DNA from 2 places in the Pectobacterium artocarpous genome. Region 1 is predicted to be linked to the other one. Evidence: predicted binding sites of a transcription regulator. Region 1 holds the regulator's gene; the other holds the start of a gene.
The links. Region 1 encodes CRP, which controls carbon source genes, mostly activating them, when cyclic AMP is high. Its sites were predicted from a motif close to ATGTGANNNNNNTCACAT; they were not measured.

Region 1 (5,295 bases):
ATAAGATTTCCATATCCTTTATGTATGACCATTTTCATCCGCTGAGCGGTGCCCATAACCCGCATCTGCAAACGCTACTCCCGCGTCTGATTCGCCGTCGCGTACAGTTTTCACCCGTCTGGCAATCGCTCGAATTACCCGACGGCGATTTCGTCGATCTGGCGTGGAGTGAAACGCCCGAGCAGGCGCGGCACAAACCGCGCATCGTGCTGTTTCACGGGTTGGAAGGCAACTTTCATAGCCCCTATGCCCACGGCCTGCTGCATGCCTGTAAACAGCATGGCTGGCTCGCCGTCATCATGCATTTTCGCGGATGCAGCGGTAAGCCCAACAGGATGAAGCGTATTTATCACTCCGCTGAAACCAGCGATGCCAGCTATTTTCTGCACTGGATGCAAGAGACACTGGGCGTGGTGCCTACCGCTGCCATCGGCGTGTCTCTCGGCGGCAACATGCTGGCTTACCTGCTCGCCCAGCAAGGCGAAGCTTGCTCCCTATCCGCTGCCGTCATTGTTTCTGCACCATTAATGCTCGAACCCTGTAGCCGTCGGATGGAACAAGGCTTCTCCCGCGTCTACCAGCACTACCTGCTGCGACTGCTGAAGCAAAACGCCGGCCGCAAGCTGGCAGCCTACCCGGATACGCTGCCAATTCAGTTGCCGCAGTTGAAGCGAATTCGCCAGTTGCGAGAGTTTGATGACGTTATTACATCACGTATCCACGGCTTCCGCGATGCCGCCGATTACTATCGACGCTGTAGCGCCCTGCCGCTGCTGCCTCAGATACGTAAACCGCTGCTCATCATCCATGCGAAGGACGATCCTTTCATGACGTCAGAGGTGATTCCCGACCAGTCGCAGTTACCGTCAAATATTGAATATCAGCTAACAGAACACGGCGGGCATGTCGGCTTCGTCTGTGGAACGTTGCTGAAACCGGAAATGTGGCTGGAACAGCGCATTCCCAACTGGCTTAGCCCGTTTTTGGACCACGCCACCGATTCTTCAGGAACCTTTCACTCAGGAACTTTTTATTCAGGAGGAATCGCGTGATTATTCCCTGGCAACAGCTCGATCCAGAAACGCTGGATAACATCATCGAATCTTTCGTCCTGCGGGAAGGTACCGATTATGGCGAACAGGAGCGCTCATTGGCGCAGAAAGTGGAAGATATCCGCCTCCAGCTCAAATCTGGCCAGGTCGTTTTGGTGTGGTCCGAACTACATGAAACCCTCAATATTATGCCGCGCAGCCAGCTCAATGCAGGAGGCCATGCCCCTTATTGAGTATGCCGAAAGGCGTGAAAGAATGCGCCAAACATGCTAACAATGATAAAAACTTACGTCATTTTTGAGGATGCGCGCAGGCTCTCAGCCGATGCGTGTATCGCGATCACGGAGTTACGCGCCTTATGTCACATCAGCATCCGATTATTGCGGTTACCGGCTCTAGCGGGGCAGGAACAACGACAACCAGTCTGGCTTTCCGTAAGATTTTCCAGCAACTTAATCTGCGCGCCGCCCAGTTGGAAGGGGACAGTTTTCACCGCTATACCCGCCCGGAAATGGATATGGCCATTCGCAAAGCACGTGATTTAGGCCGCCATATCAGCTATTTCGGCCCGGAAGCGAATGACTTCAGCCTGCTGGAACAGTCGTTTATCGAATATGGTCTGCACGGTCGTGGCCAAACGCGTAAATATCTTCATACCTACGATGAAGCCATTCCGTACAATCAAGTTCCCGGAACCTTCACGCCGTGGGAGCGGATGCCGGAACCCACCGATATCCTGTTTTATGAAGGGCTACACGGTGGCGTGGTTACCGAACAAAACGACGTAGCACAGCATGTCGATTTGCTCGTCGGCGTGGTGCCGATCGTCAATCTGGAATGGATCCAAAAGCTGATACGCGACGTCAATGAGCGCGGTCACTCGCGTGAAGCGGTAATGGATTCCGTCGTGCGATCCATGGAAGACTACATCACCTATATTACGCCGCAGTTCTCTCGCACACACATCAACTTCCAGCGCGTGCCCACCGTGGACACCTCCAATCCGTTCGCCGCCAAGTCGATTCCGTCGCTGGACGAGAGCTTTGTCGTTATTCATTTTCAGGGCCTGGATAATATTGATTACCCCTATCTGCTCGCCATGTTGCAGGGATCATTTATCTCCCACATCAATACGTTGGTCGTTCCCGGCGGGAAAATGGGGCTAGCGATGGAACTCATCATGGCACCGCTGGTGCAGCGGTTAATGGAAGGGAAAACCATCGAATAAGCGAAACTGGGCGCGGCAATGTCGTGCCCAGAGAAAGAGATTAAGCCAGCACCCGAATTTCGTGACTATGCGTCACCTCAACGGCCTTGCCCAGCATCAGTGCCACAGAGCAGTATTTTTCCGCCGACAGGGCTACAGCGCGTTCAACGATTTTGTCGGTCAGCCCTTTTCCCGTCACGATAAAATGCAGATTGATATGGGTAAATAAACGCGGCGCTTCAGACCGGCGCGCTGACGTCAGTTTCACCTCACAATCCGCTACATCGTTGCGGCCTTTTTGCAGAATCGAAACCACATCAATCGCGCTGCATCCCCCCACAGACATCAACACCATTTCCATCGGGCTGGGCGCTTTATCGCCGGAATTGCCGTCCATCAACACCTGATGTCCTGACGCGGATTCGCCCAAAAACGTTAAGCCTTCAACCCATTTTACCCGTGCCTGCATGGTGCCTCTCCACTAAAAATTTTTTGAAAATTTATACCGTTACTGTACAAAAATCAGCGTTAATCAGAGCTTTGTCATGCTGAAGCGAGACAACACAAGACACATCCTTAAAGCTGTGTTAAAACGAAAATAGAATAGACCTTTTCTGGACAAACCCAGAAACGAAGAAGATGATGACGTAGCCAGATATACCCAGCCACGTTTACGGTGCGGCAAGGCAGCACCGGAAAATCAAGGGTCAGTGGTTCCAGTATATTCCCTGACGTCATTCTGCCTAGACTGAATTTTGTTTTTTTAGCAGTTAAACACGCCGTACAGGGAACTCTGACCCCTGTAATTTGCGCAGTGAATTACAACAGAGGATGATAGCGAATGGTTCTCGGCAAACCGCAAACAGACCCAACTCTCGAATGGTTCCTTTCCCATTGTCATATCCACAAGTATCCATCGAAGAGCACGCTTATTCACCAAGGTGAAAAAGCAGAAACGCTTTACTACATCGTGAAAGGCTCTGTCGCAGTGCTAATCAAAGATGAAGAAGGCAAGGAAATGATTCTTTCCTACCTCAATCAGGGCGATTTTATTGGTGAGCTCGGCCTGTTTGAAGAAGGTCAGGAACGCAGCGCTTGGGTGCGGGCAAAAACCGCCTGTGAAGTGGCTGAAATTTCCTATAAAAAATTCCGCCAGCTAATCCAGGTTAACCCAGATATCCTCATGCGTCTGTCTGCACAAATGGCAAGCAGACTCCAGGTTACCTCAGAGAAAGTCGGCAACCTCGCCTTCCTTGATGTAACTGGCCGTATTGCCCAAACCCTACTCAACCTGGCTAAACAACCTGATGCCATGACGCATCCAGATGGTATGCAAATAAAAATTACCCGTCAGGAAATTGGGCAAATCGTTGGCTGCTCGCGTGAAACCGTGGGCCGCATTCTGAAAATGTTAGAAGACCAGAACCTGATCTCTGCGCACGGTAAGACAATTGTCGTTTACGGCACTCGCTAAATCCCTGTTGCTCTACCCTACCAACAAAAAAGCGTGAAGCCTCGGCCTCACGCTTTTTTATGGTGTGCCATCCCTGCTCCCCCTTACAGACCGTCGCAAGCGGCGTGGAAAAACGTTCCCTACGTTTTTTATCGCTGCTCTTTTAAGAACATCACTCAGTTTGCTGCGTTAACAACCTGTGCGACGGCTTTGGCGAACTTCTCCATCCCCTGCACAATGTCGTCTTCATCAATGATCAAAGACGGCACAAAGCGGATGACGTTCGGACCCGCCATCAACACCATCAGGCCCTGAGCCGTTGCAGCAGCCAGAAACTCGCCCGCACGGCCATGCCACTGCGATTTCAGTTCTGCCCCCAACAGCAGCCCCATACCGCGCACCTGTTCAAATACACCGTACTGTTGGTTGATTTTTTCCAGCTCACTGACAAAGCGAGCGTGCCGATCCGCCACGCCTGACAGCACTTCTGGCGTATTGATGATATCCAGCGCAGCTTCCGCCACCGCACAGGCCAGCGGGTTACCGCCATAGGTGGTTCCATGTACCCCGACCGTCATCACAGAGGCAATTTCTTCCGTCGTCAGCATCGCACTAATCGGGAAGCCGCCACCCAGCGCTTTAGCGGTGGTGAGAATATCCGGCGTAATGCCGTAGTGCATGTAGCTGAATAGTTTGCCAGTGCGCCCCATTCCGCTCTGCACTTCATCAAACACCAGCAGCGCCTTATGCTGATCGCACAGATCGCGAACACCTTGTAAAAATTCAGGTGTCGCAGGCGTAATACCGCCCTCACCCTGAATCGGCTCCAGCACGACGGCACTGGTGTGATCGTCCATCACCGCTTTGACCGCAGCCAGATCGTTGAAAGGAACATGGACAATATCCGCAGGCTTAGGCCCGAAACCATCGGCATATTTAGGCTGTCCGCCAACTGAAACGGTAAACAGCGTGCGGCCATGGAACGCATTATAGAAAGCGATGATCTTGGTTTTATAAGGACTATGGCGTTTAACCGCATAGTGGCGCGCCAGTTTGAAAGCGGCTTCGTTAGCCTCAGCACCAGAATTAACAAAGAACACGCGGTCGGCAAAAGTGGCATCAATCAATTTGCTGGCGAGGCGTAGCGCAGGTTCGTTGGTGAAAATATTGCTGGTGTGCCACAGCTTTTCACCCTGTTGCTGCAATGCGTTCACCAGCGCAGGATGACAGTGACCCAGTGCCGTAACCGCAATGCCGCCGGAGAAATCGATATACTCACGGCCATCTTGATCCCAGACGCGGCTCCCTTTACCTTTCACTGGTACAAACTTCGCGGGTGCATAAACCGGCAAAATCACTTTATCGTGAGTATCCCGTGTCACTGCTTTCTGCTCTGCTGCCATTTGCTGCCTCACTCTGCTGTCCATTATGTCGAAATGAAAATATAGTCAATAAATATGCATAAAAAATCAATTACAGGCAATATTAAATCGGCTACTGTAGAGAATAACTTTCTATCTCGCTAAATTTTAAGGAAATTATCCAAAAGTTGATGCCCTTGCTGGCTGAGAATGCTTTCTGGA
Region 2 (5,295 bases), on a different contig from region 1:
TATAAATTATCTGGTACTTTCCCTGGTGAGGCTAATACGTACTGACTTTCTGATTTTTACCAGCATACAATCAACAAATATCAGATTATGTTTCTTATCATAGAGCGATACAGCAACCTAAGAACGGGTGAAATCCACTCTTGTCTAAATATGTTCGATATGATAAAGAGAAACATTCATACATATTAGAAGTATAATTTAGCGCGCTAATAATGAGGTTTTACTGTAATGAATCTACATATTACTAACACACCAGATTCAGATGAAGAAGAATTTGTAATAGCAAGTCTATGGAAACACAATGAGCAGTATGATGCTGTTGATATTTCTCCTCTCTTTTTAAATTTCAAAGACGATGAGAATAATATTATCGCAGGGTTAATCTCCAGGACCTGGTGGGGAGCATTAGAAGTTCAATATCTTTGGGTAAGCGAGAAACATCGTAAAAGCGGTCTTGGCCGTCAACTCATGCAGGCGGCTGAAAAAGAAGCATTAAATCGTGGTTGCCATCTGGCTTACGTAGATACATTCGAGTTCCAGGCCAAAGGGTTCTACGAAAAACTGGGATACAAAGAATACGGAAACCTGCCGGGATATGCGCACAAACATACTCGACATTACTTAGCTAAATTGATCCGTTGAATTAATTCTGGCCTATTAGGGAGGGCAGGATGCCATCATCACAAAAAAACATGACTGATTATATTCGTAATCTGATTATTATGATGGAGTGTTTAAATGAACCTTGGGGTATTAAAGACTTATCATCACGCCATGTTTACATGAACAAAGCCGCTTACCTTTATACCAGTACACCAACGCGTTTTGATATTGAGGGACGACTAGATGATGAATTTCCTGCCAGTTGGGCAGAACTCTCTGACGATTTAAAAAAGCATGACAGGTTGACAGAAAATAGTGAGCAGAGAGTCACTGTCATCGAAACACACTATTGGTATGGGAAGAAAACACTGACACCCTTCGTTAGCGAAAAGATCCCCATCTTTGATGAAAATAAGCGTTGCATTGGGACGATGTGGAATGCCATTCCTCTGGATACGCGCTCTCCGCTCATCTATATAGACCAAAAGAAACCGACCACGCTACAAACAGAATTAACAACCAGTATTTTCACTCAATCAGAACTGGATATTATATTTCTGCTATTGCAGCGTTTATCAAATAAAGAAATTGCCAGAAAGATGAACGTATCACCGAAAACAATAGAGAACAGAATATATAATATGTATCAAAAAGCAGAAGCACATTCTTTACCTCAATTTGAGGAATTTTGTCGCCATCTTGGAATCGATGGTTATATTCCTAACTCTCTCATAGAGAAAGGCATTCAATTTATATAAGAGAACATATTGATATGGAAAAAATAGATGATTATCCCGTCAGCCGCGTCCCGCTGAGTGTTCGGTTGCCTTTTTTAAATGTGGCATTAGTCCACATCGGCATGTTAACCGCGCTAGATCAGTTTATGTTAGGTGCGGTGCTCGGCCATTCCATGACGCTAAGCCAGGCATTTGTCGCCATCTTTATTGGCAGCGCCATTTTTGGCGTGGTGACGGTGGGTCTGGGCTACGCGGGGATGAAAGAAGGCATGTCGGGCAGCCTGCTCGCACGCTGGTGTGGCTTTGGCCGCATTGGTTCCGTCCTGATTGGCCTGGTTATCGCCGTTAGCCTCATCGGCTGGTTCGGTGTCCAGAACGCCGTATTCGCCAAAGCGCTCAATTTTGCGATGGCGGATAAACTCAGCTTTGGCTGGTCTGCCTCCCTATCGGGTATTGCGCTGACGCTGCTGGTTGCCTTTGGTTTCAGGGCACTACGTTTCACAGCCAAAATCGCCGTACCGATGTTTGTTATCGTCGTCGGCTATATCTCAATCATGACGCTCTCCGGCCACAATATTGCCGAGCTGATCGCTTCTGCGCCTAACGGTGCGGCAATTTCCATTAGCGCCGGTGCGACAATGGTCGTAGGCGGCTGCATCGTCGCCAGTTTAATTACCCCAGATATGACGCGCTATTCCCAAACAGGAAAACACGTTTTCTGGATGACGATGTTGTCGATTATCGTCGGGGAATTCATTGTGAATGGCCTCGCCATCATTATTGCCCGCGCGCTCAATACCGCAGACGTTGTAACAATCATGTCTCAGGCTGCTGGTGGTATCGGGCTGATTGCCGTTATATTTTCGACACTGAGAGTAAACGATATCAACCTTTACTCTTCCTCATTGGGAATCGCCAATGCTATAGAAGGCGTCACGGGGAAAAAATTACGCTATGTCTCGATCACGCTGGTGATTGGCCTCATCGGCACAGCGCTTTCCGTCGCCGGTATTTTGGATCGCTTTATCGATTTCCTGACATTATTAGGCGTGCTATTCCCCCCCATTATCGGCGTGATGCTGGTTGACTATTATATTTTACGCACTCACAGGGCGCTGCTCGATGCCAGCCGTGCCGAAGGCCAATTACCTGACAGCGCACAAACACCTCTGATTGGTTGGCCTGCTATTATTGCCAGCATTGTCGGTGCCATCGTTGGATTAGCCTTCGAGTGGGGCATACCGGCATTTAATTCGTTACTGGCAGCCAGTTTGCTTTATTGGCTAATAAAGTATTACACCAATAGCCATGTGTATTTTAGGAAACTCGAACATAACCAAAACGTAAAATGAAACAGGTAACAAGACAAAATTAATCTATATCGGCCTCTTCTTACAGAGGCCGATATATTTTTTACTTAAGAAAAATAGATCCTAAATAATTCTAATTACATGCAGGCGGCGACGCAGTGAATCCACAGAGCTTACATCAGTAAGTGACTGAGGTGAGAGAGAAAAGCCAACGTACAGATAACTTGAAATATGACGGATATAGGCCATGATGGCCTTGGTATGGGCCTTATCTATCAACGGAAATATCCTTCCGTAAAATAATAAAACTGTGATGGTTTCGATCGTGGTCGTTTTTATCGTTCAACCTACGGCAGCTAAAGTGTAATACAGCCCAACCAGAATAACACTGGCCGTCTGCTGAGAACCACGACGCTTGAGCCAGGTGTTGGTGCCAGTACCAATCTCCTCCACTTCTCTGTCCCGTTCGATCAGGCTTCGCAGCAGGTGCGGCTACAACAGCGTCCGGCGGTTCCCAGACAGTGGCGCGATGCAAATCACCGTCAAATTCCGTGGCATAGTACAGAGCAGATCAGCCATTACCCGCTTCCCTGGGCTAAAAAACGATCCGGCAACCATGCCGATCCCATAAAAAAGCAGGCCACCATTATAATAGCGGCCTGCTTCATGCATAGCACAGATTCTTAGAACAGTGCGCCGGGCGGAACGTCTTTATAAGTATTCAGGTAAGCCGCCAACATTTTTTTAAAGAAATTACGCACTTTTTTCACCTTGTTTTACCTAGCTCGTTATTCTGATGACGCGATGGAGTTGCTCTTGCCTTACTTGGCAGTGGACTGCCTTATGGTGGTGAATTGTACAACTCCTGTTGTTCAAAAGCTAATTTTTTGTGACATCTATCACACAATTAAATTCACCGCGGCTTTCACTCAGTTCACCTTCTCCCCATGCTGATTTTCTTTTGTTGCGAATCACTACCCTCAGTGACCACTACGCCGCTGGCTATGCTATGCTCATGATGAAAGGCGAAATTTTAGTCACTGCCCGTTATTAATTGAGCACCATTCACTGTCGGTTAGCACACTTTTTTTTGCGCGCAGTCACCACGGTTTCGCCATTGGTTATTCGCTGATGAAGGCCTATTCCGCCCCCCATGGAAATCTGGAAACTTAACCTCTTCTCTGCCTGGCTGGGATGCTTTTTCACCGGGCTGGCGATGAGCCAGATATTACCCTTTCTGCCGCTGTACATTGAGCAGCTTGGCGTTCACTCGCACGAATCGCGGAGCCTGTGGTCCGGCTTAATTTTCAGTTCGTCTTTTCTCGTCTCTGCCGCCGTTGCGCCACTGTGGGGAAGCCTCGCCGACCGTAAAGGCCGCAAACTTATGCTGCTGCGCGCCGCGCTTAGCATGGCGATCGTGATGTCGTTACAAGGGCTAGCGACCAACGTGTGGCACCTGTTCATCCTGCGCACGCTTATGGGGCTGACCTCCGGGTATATTCCCAATGCGATGGCGCTAATCGCGTCGCAGGTTCCGCGTGAAAAAAGCGGCTGGGCATTGGGTATGCTATCGACCGGGCAGATCGTCGGAGTCATTCTCGGCCCCTTATTCGGCGGCTTTATGGCCGATTATATCGGGCTACGTATCGTCTTTTTCATCACCGGCGGTATGCTGTTTACCAGCTTCCTGATTACGCTTTTCGCGATTAAAGAGAGCATGGTTAAGGTCACCAAAGAGAACCGGCTCAGCGGGAAAGCCGTCTTTGCTTCTCTGCCGTACCCGGCACTCATTATCTGTCTGTTTATTACGACGATGATGATCCAGATGGCGAACGGTTCCATCAGCCCCATCCTCACCCTGTTCATCCGCGATCTGACGCCCGGCACGGACAACATTGCTTTTATCAGTGGCGTGATTGCCGCTATCCCCGGCGTGTCTGCCCTGCTATCCGCACCGCGCCTGGGTCGTTTAGGTGACCGGATAGGCGCTCATCGCGTCCTGATCGCCGCACTGGCGCTCAGCGTGCTGCTGTTTCTGGTCATGGCGACAGTAAAAAGCCCCACGCAGCTCGGTATCCTCCGCTTTATGCTGGGTTTTGCCGATGGCGCACTGATGCCAACCGTGCAGGCGCTGTTGGTCAAATACAGCAGCCAGCAGGTGACAGGCCGTATCTTCGGCTATAACCAGTCATTCATGTATCTGGGCAATGTACTGGGGCCGCTGGTCGGTTCCGGTGTGTCCGCCATGATGGGATTCCGCTGGGTGTTCGTCATCACCGCCTTTCTGGTGCTGTGCAACACGCTACAGCTCTTTTTCGCTTTCAGGAAACTTCCCACCTTCAGGAAACCACCGGGAAAAGCATAACTATCAGGCCCGCGGCTCCCCGCTGGCCATACATTTTTCGCCGTTATCCCCCCACCACCTGTGTCTCTCCCTTTTTTGGCTATTCCCCTTTGGTTGTTAGAAAATGATACATAAACATCAAAAAAACTTATTTTTGGCAAAAAATCACCATCAATTCGCATAAATATGAAAAATTAATCACATAAATGTAAAAAAACTTAAACAAACCCTACCTATATTGGCTGCTTTGTTTCGGCGCCACGCGGATTGCCCTGTTCAGACATTCAGACATTCGCGCCTG

Region 2: a site for CRP is predicted at 3,538-3,555, ahead of azuC (stress response protein AzuC). Genes of this name have one in related genera too.

Annotation. Positions count from the first base shown of each region.
Region 1 covers NZ_JBJXVK010000003.1:211,838-217,132, reverse strand. The annotation lists gene ACKQAD_RS03065 (hydrolase) at 21-1,052, shown strand; gene ACKQAD_RS03060 (YheU family protein) at 1,049-1,285, shown strand; gene ACKQAD_RS03055 (phosphoribulokinase) at 1,411-2,280, shown strand; gene ACKQAD_RS03050 (OsmC family protein) at 2,321-2,728, opposite strand; gene crp (cAMP-activated global transcriptional regulator CRP) at 3,101-3,733, shown strand; gene argD (bifunctional acetylornithine/succinyldiaminopimelate transaminase) at 3,889-5,115, opposite strand; gene ACKQAD_RS03035 (aminodeoxychorismate synthase component II) at 5,235-5,295, opposite strand, start outside.
Region 2 covers NZ_JBJXVK010000009.1:87,393-92,687, reverse strand. The annotation lists gene ACKQAD_RS07965 (GNAT family N-acetyltransferase) at 229-642, shown strand; gene ACKQAD_RS07960 (helix-turn-helix transcriptional regulator) at 672-1,361, shown strand; gene ACKQAD_RS07955 (cytosine permease) at 1,376-2,692, shown strand; gene azuC (stress response protein AzuC) at 3,334-3,411, opposite strand; gene ACKQAD_RS07945 (multidrug efflux MFS transporter) at 3,804-5,015, shown strand.